DNA from 2 places in the Pantoea sp. S-LA4 genome. Region 2 is predicted to be linked to the other one. Evidence: predicted binding sites of a transcription regulator. Region 2 holds the regulator's gene; the other holds the start of a gene.
What was found. The regulator PurR, encoded in region 2, represses purine synthesis genes. The targets are predictions, from matches to a motif close to CANGCAAACGTTTGCNTG.
Positions count from the first base shown of each region.

Region 1 (5,368 bases), 1.2 Mb from region 2:
GTGCCGACGATCAGGAATCCTGACGATCTTCCGCTTCCAGCACTACTTCTTCCGGGCGCAGCAGTGAAATCACGCGGAAGATCAGCGCCAGTCCTACGCCAACCAGCGTGGCCAGCGCCATGCCTTTCAGCTCCGCCGCACCGATATGTACCTTCGCGCCGCTGACGCCGATGATCAGGATCACCGAAGTCAGGATCAGGTTCTGCGCTTTGTTGTAATCCACTTTGGATTCGATCAGTACCCGGATACCGGACGCGCCAATCACCCCATAGAGCAGCAGCGAGACACCGCCCATCACCGGCACCGGGATCGCCTGAATCGCCGCTGCCAGTTTACCGACGCACGACAGCAGAATGGCGAGGATCGCCGCGCCGCCAATCACCCAGGTACTGTAGACGCGGGTAATCGCCATCACGCCGATATTCTCACCGTAGGTGGTATTAGGGGTTGAGCCAAAGAAGCCGGAGATCACCGTCGATAAGCCGTTGGCGAACATCGAACGATGCAGGCCGGGATCGCGGATCAGATCTTTCTTCACAATATTGGCCGTCACCACCAGATGCCCGATGTGTTCGGCAATCACCACCAGCGCCGCCGGCAGAATGGTGAGCATCGCTACCCACTCAAAGCGCGGCGTATAGAAGGTCGGCAGCGCGAACCACGGCGCGTTCTCGACTCCACGCCAGTCAACGATGCCCATAAACCAGGAGAGCACATAGCCGACCAGCACCCCGATCAGAATCGGGATAATCGCCAGGAAGCCACGAAACAGCACCGATCCGAACACCGTCACCGCCAGCGTGACCAGCGAGATGATCACCGTGGTGCTGTCGGGCGCGCTGCCCTCAGCCGGCAGCAGGCCTGCCATGTTGGCCGCGACGCCCGCCAGTTCCAGACCGATCACCGCAACAATCGCGCCCATCGCCGCCGGCGGGAACATCACATCCAGCCAGCCGGTACCGGCCCGCTTCACAATCAGCGCCACGATACAGAACAGCACGCCGCACAGAATAAATCCGCCCAGCGCCACCTCATAGCCCAGCGGCAACAGCAGCAACACCGGCGAGATAAAAGCAAAGCTTGAACCGAGATAGGCGGGGATTTTGCCCTTACAGATAAACAGATAGATCAGCGTGCCGACGCCGTTGAATAACAGCACGGTAGCCGGGTTGATATGAAACAGAATCGGCACCAGCACCGTGGCGCCAAACATGGCGAACAGGTGTTGCAGGCTGAGTGGAATGGTTTGCAGTAACGGCGGTCGTTCACTGACGCCAATGGCGCGACGAGTCATCATTTATCCCCTTATGTTATGCATCCCCTTCCTCGCTGCAGCCGCGACGAGGCACATCCACGCACAAGGCGTGAACCTGTCGCCAGCGGCAGAGGCTATCGGATTGGGGATGATGCTTTTTTGCCAAAAAAAAGCCGACTCTCCGGCCGGCTATGCGATTTATTTGGTACCGAAAATCTTATCCCCGGCGTCACCCAGCCCGGGAATGATGTAACCTTTTTCGTTCAGTCCCTGATCGACTGACGCGGTATAGAGCTCGACGTCAGGATGCGCTTTTTCCAGCGCCGCAATCCCTTCTGGCGCCGCCACCAGCACCAGCACTTTAATGCTGCTGCAACCGGCTTTTTTCAGCAGATCGATAGTGGCGATCATCGAGCCACCGGTCGCCAGCATCGGATCGACCACCAGCGCCAGACGCTCTTCAATATTAGAGACCAGCTTCTGGAAATAAGGGACCGGCTCCAGGGTTTCTTCATCGCGGTAAACGCCCACCACGCTGATGCGGGCGCTGGGAACATGTTCCAGCACGCCTTCCATCATGCCGAGACCGGCACGCAGAATCGGGACCACCGTAATTTTTTTACCTTTGATTTGATCGATCTGCACCGGGCCATTCCAGCCCTCAATGGTCACTTTTTCGGTTTCCAGGTCGGCGGTGGCTTCGTAGGTCAGCAGGCTGCCCACTTCTGATGCCAGCTCGCGGAAACGCTTGGTACTGATATCATGCTCACGCATCAAGCCCAGTTTATGTTTGACCAGCGGGTGTCTGACTTCCACGATCTTCATTGGTGTTCTCCCGGAGTGAGTTGAGCTAAAAAAAAATCGCGGGATTATACCGCCTTTTCGCCTCTGCGCCACTTATCCTTGCGCAAAGCGGCAGCTTTTACCGGGACAAAATAAGGATTGATGAAAATCACCCGGTGCGCAATCCCGGACTCGCAAACGTTTGCCTGCGCTGGTAGAATTGCCGCGCTTTATTTAAACCACCAACCGCAACTCGCGTGGGGACCTCGCAGTGACCGACAAGACCTCTCTCAGCTACAAAGACGCCGGTGTTGATATTGATGCTGGTAACGCCCTGGTTGACCGTATTAAAGGCGTAGTGAAAAAGACGCGTCGCCCGGAAGTGATGGGTGGACTGGGCGGCTTCGGTGCGCTTTGCGCGCTGCCGCAAAAATACCGTGAACCGGTGCTGGTCTCCGGCACCGATGGCGTCGGCACCAAGCTGCGTCTGGCGATGGACCTCAAGCGCCACGATGCGATTGGCATCGATCTGGTCGCCATGTGCGTCAACGATCTGGTGGTTCAGGGTGCCGAGCCGCTGTTCTTCCTCGACTACTACGCCACCGGCAAACTGGATGTTGATACCGCCTCCGCGGTCATCACCGGCATCGCCGAAGGCTGCCTGCAGTCAGGTTGTGCGCTGGTTGGCGGCGAAACCGCTGAAATGCCGGGCATGTACCACGGTGAAGATTACGACGTGGCCGGTTTCTGTGTCGGCGTGGTTGAAAAGTCTGAAATCATCGACGGCAGTAAAGTGCAGGATGGTGACGTGCTGATCGCGCTGGGCTCAAGCGGTCCGCACTCCAACGGCTACTCGCTGGTGCGCAAGATTCTGGAGGTCAGCAATACCGATCCGCTGACTGAACAGCTGGAAGGCAAACCGCTGGCCGATCATCTGCTGGAACCGACCCGAATCTATGTGAAAAATATTCTCAGCCTGATTGAGCAGGTCGATGTGCATGCCATTGCGCACCTGACCGGCGGCGGCTTCTGGGAAAACATTCCACGCGTGCTGCCCGACAACACCCAGGCGGTGATTGACGAGACGAGCTGGCAGTGGCCAGCGGTGTTCAGCTGGATGCAGCAGGCGGGCAACGTCAGCCGCTTTGAGATGTACCGCACCTTTAACTGCGGCGTCGGAATGATCATTGCCCTGAGCCCGGCTGACGCAGATAAAGCGGTCGCGCTGATGCAGGCGGCCGGCGAGAAAGCCTGGAAGCTGGGCGTGATCAAAGCCTCGGATGCTGAAGAGCGTGTGGTTATCAACGGATGAAAAAGCTGGTTGTCCTGATTTCCGGCAACGGAAGCAACCTTCAGTCCATCCTTGACGCCTGCGCCAGCGGGCGGATTGACGGCAGCGTTGCTGCCGTTATCAGCAATCGCGCCGCCGCCTATGGTCTGACCCGGGCGCAGGAGGCAGGTATTCCCGCAAAAGCGCTGGCGGCCAGCGACTTTGCTGACCGCGACGCTTTTGACCGGCAGCTGATCGCTGAAATCGAGGCGTTTTCGCCGGATCTGGTGGTGCTGGCGGGCTACATGCGTATTCTCAGTCGCGCCTTTGTCGCCCATTTCCACGACCGCCTGCTGAATATTCATCCTTCCCTGCTGCCGAAATATCCGGGCCTGCATACCCATCGTCAGGCGCTGGAGAATGGCGACAGCGAACATGGAACCTCGGTGCACTTCGTCACCGATGAGCTGGATGGCGGCCCGGTGATTTTGCAGGCCAAAGTACCGGTGTTCCCTGACGACAGCGAAGCGGAGATAACTGAGCGGGTGCAGCATCAGGAACATGCGATCTATCCGCTGGTGATTAGCTGGTTTATCGACGGACGACTCAAAATGCGTGATGGCAAAGCCTGGCTGGATGGGGAACCCCTGCCGCCGCAAGGCTACGCCCACGACTGACCTGGAAGGAGAAGCCCGGGCTTCTCCTGAAAGAGTCGTGGAGTAAAGGCTCAGGGAACCTACGCCCTCCGTAAAGACGCAAAAAACGCCATTCCTCACCGCGCGGCGTTACTACGGGCATAGGCTCCCATCGCTTTGCGTTTATGAGCCGTCTGCCAAAAGCCTCGCCCTTCTCCCTCTTCTTAGCCGTAGCGACCGGTGATGTAATCTTCGGTGCGCCGCTGTTTCGGGGCGGTAAAGATCCGATCGGTATCATCAAACTCCACTAACGCGCCCTGATGCATAAACGCGGTGTAATCCGAGACGCGTGATGCCTGCTGCATATTGTGGGTCACCAGCACCAGGGTAAAGTGCTGCTTCAGCGTGGTCATCAGCTCTTCAATCACCAGCGTGGAGATCGGGTCCAGCGCCGAGGTCGGCTCGTCCAGCAGCAAAACTTCGGGTTCGATGGCAATCGCCCGGGCAATCACCAGCCGCTGCTGCTGTCCGGTCGACAGGGTCAGCGCATTCTGCCCCAGCTGGTCCTTCACCTCACTCCATAACGCGGCCGCCCGCAGCGCACGTTCACAGGCTTCATTCAGCACCCGCCGATCGCGCACGCCCTGCAACCGCAGGCCATATACCACGTTTTCATAGATCGACTTGGGAAACGGATTGGGCCGCTGAAACACCATGCCAACCCGCCGACGCAGTGCAGAAAGATCCTGATCCGGCCGCATGATCGGCAACCCGCCCAGCAGTACTTCACCCTCAACCCGGCAGTGATCGATCACATCGTTCATCCGATTGAAGCAGCGCAGCAGGGTCGATTTGCCGCAGCCCGATGGCCCGATCAGCGCGGTAATGCGGTTCTTCGGCACCTGCAGGGAAATATCCTGCAGCGCCTGGCGCTCGCCGTACCACAGCGAGAGATGATTCACGGTGAGCGCAATGTCAGTGTCGGGCGTCATAGTCATAGCCTGTTATTGAGTCATAAGGCGATAGCGTTCACGCAGACGGTGACGCAGGCTCATCGCCAGCAAATTGAGCGACAGAATAATCAGCACCAGTAGCAGCGCAGTGGCGAACACCAGCGGCCGGTCAGCTTCAATATTCGGGCTCTGAAACGCCAGATCGTAAATCTGGAAACCAAGATGCATAAATTTGCGGTCCAGATGCAGATAGGGGAACACCGCGTCGATCGGTAATTCCGGCACCATCTTCACCACCCCGACCAGCATCAGCGGCGCGGTTTCGCCCGCCGCTCGTGCCACCGCAAGGATCAATCCGGTCAGCATGGCCGGGACCGCCAGCGGCAGCACCACATGCCACAAGGTTTCCGCCTGAGTGGCACCCAGCGCCAGCGATCCCTGACGCAGCGTGTTGGGAATGCGCGAGAGTCCC
Region 1 covers NZ_JBTLRC010000002.1:2,683,647-2,689,014, forward strand. Annotated here, with positions in the region: gene uraA (uracil permease) at 11-1,294, opposite strand; gene upp (uracil phosphoribosyltransferase) at 1,454-2,080, opposite strand; gene purM (phosphoribosylformylglycinamidine cyclo-ligase) at 2,310-3,350, shown strand; gene purN (phosphoribosylglycinamide formyltransferase) at 3,347-3,985, shown strand; gene pstB (phosphate ABC transporter ATP-binding protein PstB) at 4,168-4,935, opposite strand; gene pstA (phosphate ABC transporter permease PstA) at 4,948-5,368, opposite strand, start outside.
Region 1: purM (phosphoribosylformylglycinamidine cyclo-ligase) is a predicted target of PurR. The motif match lies at 2,230-2,247, and genes of this name have one in related genera.

Region 2 (5,368 bases):
CGGACGATCTGATCGCCCGCGGCCTGATCGATGCGGTGGCGTTTGGTCGTGATTATATCGCGAACCCGGATCTGGTGGAGCGCCTGCAGCAGGATGCGCCGCTGAACCCGCAACGTCCGGAAAGTTTCTACGGCGGCGGTGCTGAAGGCTATATCGATTACCCGACGCTGTAATCTTCTTACAGGCTGCCATCCGGGAAGATGATGGCAGCCATTATTCACTGGCGATTTTGATCGCTATACTTAGCGCTGGTGTCATCCGGCGATGGCGTTTTGATTATTAAAGAGGATGTTATGCGTTTACTTCATACCATGCTGCGCGTTGGCGATCTGCAACGTTCGATCGATTTCTACACCCGTGTGCTGGGCATGCGCGTGCTGCGTCAGAGCGAAAACACCGAATACAAATATACGCTGGCCTTTGTGGGCTATACCGAAGAGAGCGAAGGTGCAGTCATCGAGCTGACCTACAACTGGGGCGTGGATAAATATGACCTCGGCAATGCTTACGGACACATTGCGCTGGGCGTTGATGATGTGGCTGCGGCCTGCGAACGCATCCGTAACGATGGCGGCAACGTCACGCGTGAAGCGGGTCCGGTGAAAGGCGGCTCGACCATCATTGCCTTTGTTGAAGATCCCGATGGTTACAAAATCGAACTGATCGAAAACAAACACGCCGGTCACGGCCTGGGCAACTAAGCCTGCTCTTCAGCCTGCCCTGCCGGGTGGGCTGATCTTCTCTGCTCTTCTTCATCTGCTGCACCCGGGCCCGTTTTTTGCCATAATGCGCGCTGCCCTTTTTCTGCAATGAGATCCTGATGTCTGAATCGAATTCCCCCCATGCACTCAATCAACGTTTCCGTGGCTTCTATCCGGTGGTCATCGACGTGGAAACCGCCGGTTTCAACGCGCAGACTGACGCGCTGCTGGAGATCGCGGCCACCACGCTGAAAATGGATGAAGAGGGTTGGATCCATCTCGACCAGACGCTGCATTTTCACGTTGAACCTTTTGTCGGCTCGCTGCTGCATCCTGAAGCGCTGGCATTTACCGGCATCGATCCCAGTAACCCGCTGCGCGGCGCAGTGAGTGAATATGAAGCGCTGCACGCCATCTTTAAGATGGTGCGTAAAGGCATTAAGGATACCGGCTGTAATCGCGCCATTATGGTGGCGCACAACGCCACTTTCGATCTCAACTTCATGAATGCCGCCGCCGAACGCGCCAGCCTGAAACGCAATCCGTTTCACCCGTTCGCCACCTTTGATACCGCGGCGCTGAGCGGACTGGTGCTGGGTCAGACGGTGCTGGCGAAAGCCTGTAAAGCGGCAGGAATGGATTTTGACAGTACCCAGGCGCACTCGGCGCTGTACGATACCCAGCAGACCGCTATTTTGTTCTGTGAACTGGTGAATCGCTGGAAGCGACTGGGTGGATGGCCGCTGCCGTTTGCTGAAGGCGAGCCATCAGCGACCGCTGACTGAAGAACCGGCAATGAAAGACAATGAAAAAGGCCGACATCGCGTCGGCCTTTCTGTTTTATTCCGCTTCTTTAAACTTCTCTGCGGTCTCTGTGATCAGCGACTGCAGTTCACCGCGCTGGAACATCTCGACGATGATGTCACATCCGCCGACCAGCTCGCCATCAATCCACAGCTGTGGAAAGGTTGGCCAGTTGGCATATTTCGGCAGCTCTGCACGAATGTCCGGGTTCTGCAGAATATCCACGTAAGCAAAGCGCTCACCGCAGGCTGACAGCGCCTGAACCGCCTGCGCAGAGAAACCGCAGCTTGGCAGTTTCGGTGAACCTTTCATGAACAGCAGGATCGGGTTTTCTGCGATCTGGCGCTGAATTTTTTCTACAGTACTCATAATTGCCTTCCTTAATTCGTCACTTCGTGTTTGTTTATTGTAGCGACTTCGCACCAGGACTGAAAACGAGATTTTACCGCTGCCGGATTAAATCGCCATGTTTGTTAAGTCCGCTCATCAGCCCTGATGCCACCCGGTTATTAACGGCCAGTAACATATTAATAATTTGCAATAGTTTTGCCGATATAAGACGCTGAAAATGTTCATTTTCAACGCAATTGCGTGAGGCCGAAAGATTAATAAAAAAAGGCGTTACTGTTTTCAAACGAACTGGACTAGAATGGCATCGGCGCTGATCCTGGATCAGATTATTCCCAACTTTGTCGCGGTGCGTAGTGGCCCTGACAACTTAACTAAAACCGGACTATGCGTTTAATCATTACGCTTTTCATTCTTGCCTTTGCGCAACTGTTCTTTAACATCGCTTCTGCCTCACCGCAGGCGCCGGTGAATGTCAGTTCGCATAAAGCAGAGAAAAAGAGTGCGCGCGAAGATGAGCGCCGCAAGCGTCGCCCGCTGAAAACGGCGGCAAAGAAAACACGCGTCAGTCCGGTTCAGAAGCTCAAAGTCAAAAAACAGAAAAAAAGCGAACTCACCGCCAGCCATCTTCCCGCTAAGAAAAGTAAAACCTCCCTGAAAACGGCCAGTAAAAAACGCTACGGCCACCAGCGTTCGCTTAAAACCGTTGACGCCAGCAGCAGTGACACCGGCACCATTAAAATGAGCAAGTCACATCGTCAGCGTTACCAGAAAGCGCGCGAAACGGCGATGACCAAGCTGATGGGCCAGTTGGGCAAACCTTATCAATGGGGTGGCACCTCACCGCATACCGGTTTTGATTGCAGCGGCCTGGTCTGGTACGCCTATAAAGATTTGGTCAAGTTCAAGATCCCGCGCACCGCCAATGAGATGTTCCATCTGCGCGACGCCGCGCCGGTTAAACGTGAGTCACTGGAGAAAGGCGATTTAGTCTTTTTCCGCATCAATGGCCGCGGCACCGCCGATCACGTTGGGGTTTATCTCGGCAACGGCAAATTCATTCAGTCACCGCGTACCGGCAAAGATATTCAGATCAGTGCGCTGGGTGAAGACTACTGGCAGCGCCACTATATTGGTGCGCGTCGGGTCATGACGCCAAAGACCATTCGCTAACGCAGCCGTTGAGCGATCGCCAGACAGCAAAAAGCCGGGCCATGCCCGGCTTTTTCGATCAGTGCAGAATCGCGGTGAAGCTAAAAGCGACAATCATCAGCAGGCAGCCGACGGTAGTCATCAGCGCCAGTTTCAAATCGGTACTCATTTAACTCTCCTTAGTCACAATTTTTGTGGGGTTAAGCCATTTTCCCACAGGACCGGGTAAAAATCTCGTTTTATCCGCCCAGCCTTGTTAGAATCCTGCCTTTGTTGCGCAACGCGCGCAGCCCCGGTTCCGTTTGCTCTCTTTTCAGGCGCTCATTACCCGCCAGTCGCCCTGTTTACCGGTCAGAAAACCTGCATAATTGCGCAGAAAACCCTGAGCAGACGCAAACGTTTAACATTATGCTTATCATTGCGTTAGATAAGCCCTGGAGTCCGATTTTAATGGCAACAATTAAAGATGTGGCAAAACGCGCCGGCGTCTCAACGACCACCGTTTCGCACGTCATCAATAAAACGCGTTTTGTCGCTGAAGAGACGCGCAACGCCGTCTGGCAGGCGATTCAGGAACTGCACTATTCGCCCAGCGCCGTGGCGCGCAGCCTGAAGGTGAATCACACCAAAACGCTGGGCCTGCTGGCGACTTCCAGCGAAGCGCCCTACTTTGCTGAAATTATTGAAGCAGTGGAAAACCACTGTTTCGACAAAGGCTATACCCTGATTCTGGGTAATGCGCACAATGATCTGCAGAAGCAGCGCGCCTATCTCAGCATGATGGCGCAAAAGCGCGTCGATGGGCTGCTGGTGATGTGCTCTGAGTATCCGGACGATCTGCTGAAAATGCTGGAAGAGAACCGTAACATCCCGATGGTGGTAATGGACTGGGGCGAATCCCGCGCCGACTTTACCGACACGGTGCTGGACAATGCGTTTCAGGGCGGTTATCTCGCCGGGCGTTATCTGATTGAGCGTGGCCATCGCGAGATTGGCGCCATCCCCGGCCAGATGGAGCGCAACACCGGAGGCGGACGTCACGCCGGCTTCCTGAAGGCGCTGGAAGAAGCGGGTATTCAGCCGCGTGCCGAGTGGATTGTCCAGGGTGACTTTGAACCTGAATCGGGCTATCAGGCAATGCAGCAGATCCTGTCGCAGAAACAGCGCCCGACCGCGGTGTTCTGTGGTGGCGATATCATGGCGATGGGGGCGATTTGCGCCGCCGATGAGATGGGATTGCGCGTGCCGCAGGACATTTCGGTGATCGGCTATGACAATGTGCGCAACGCGCGCTACTTCGCGCCGGCGCTGACCACCGTTCATCAGCCGAAAGCGCAGCTGGGTGAGAAAGCGCTGGAGATGTTGCTGGATCGCATCACCAGCAAACGTGAGATTTCTCAGACCATCGAAGTGCATCCAACCCTGATTGAACGTCGTTCCGTAGCTGATGGTCCGTTCCGCGACTACCGCCGTTAATCTTCGCTTAACCACTCCTGATTAAGCGTTTGCGCATCACCCAGATAGCTGAGTAACCAGCCGGTCGCCGGTGATGCGCGATCTTCCGCCCAGCTGACACAACAGGGACTCTCCGGAAAAGCCACCGGCAGGGTCAGCTCCACCAGCGCGCCGCTGTCCAGCAACGGCCGGGCCAGATGACCAGGCACCATCGCCACGCACAATCCCGCCAGTACGCAATCCAGCCCGGTCTGCCATTCCGGCACCACCAGCCGACGCTGGTTGTCGAGCGTCCACGTCATCCGGCGTGGCAGCGCGCGCGAAGTATCTTCCAGAACCAGCGACGGCCAGCTGCGCAGGGTATCGTCATCTATCTGGCTCACTTCCGTCAGCGGATGGTGGTTCGCGACCACGCAGCGCCAGTTGAGCGTCCCCATATCGCGAAAGGCAAAGCGGCCGCCGACCGGGATCGCCTGAGTCGCGCCGATAGCAACCTCCACCCGGCCATCCGCCAGCGCATCCCAGACGCCGTTGAACACTTCATAACTGATGTGCAACTCCATGTCAGGAAAGTGCCGGTAAAAATCCTTCACTAATTGTCGGGTACGCTGCGGCTTGACGATACAGTCCACCGCAATACTTAACTGCCCGCGCCAGCCGTTGGCCAGCTGCTGACACTGGCGGCGGGTGGCGAGCATTTTTTTGATGACGCTGCGCCCTTCCCGGACAAAATGCTCTCCCGCAGGGGTTAATACCACCTCACGATGCTGACGTTCAAACAGCGGAACCGCCAGCCAGGTCTCCAGCTGGCGCACCGTGTAGCTGATAGCCGACGGCACCCGATGCAGCTCCTGCGCCGCCGCGCTGAAGCTGCCACCGCGCGCCACGGCATCCACCACTTCTAACGC
Region 2 covers NZ_JBTLRC010000002.1:1,494,865-1,500,232, reverse strand. Annotated here, with positions in the region: gene nemA (alkene reductase) at 1-173, shown strand, start outside; gene gloA (lactoylglutathione lyase) at 294-701, shown strand; gene rnt (ribonuclease T) at 821-1,486, shown strand; gene ACX3P5_RS07855 (Grx4 family monothiol glutaredoxin) at 1,542-1,877, opposite strand; gene ACX3P5_RS07850 (C40 family peptidase) at 2,241-3,026, shown strand; gene cydH (cytochrome bd-I oxidase subunit CydH) at 3,085-3,174, opposite strand; gene purR (HTH-type transcriptional repressor PurR) at 3,456-4,481, shown strand; gene punR (DNA-binding transcriptional activator PunR) at 4,478-5,368, opposite strand, start outside.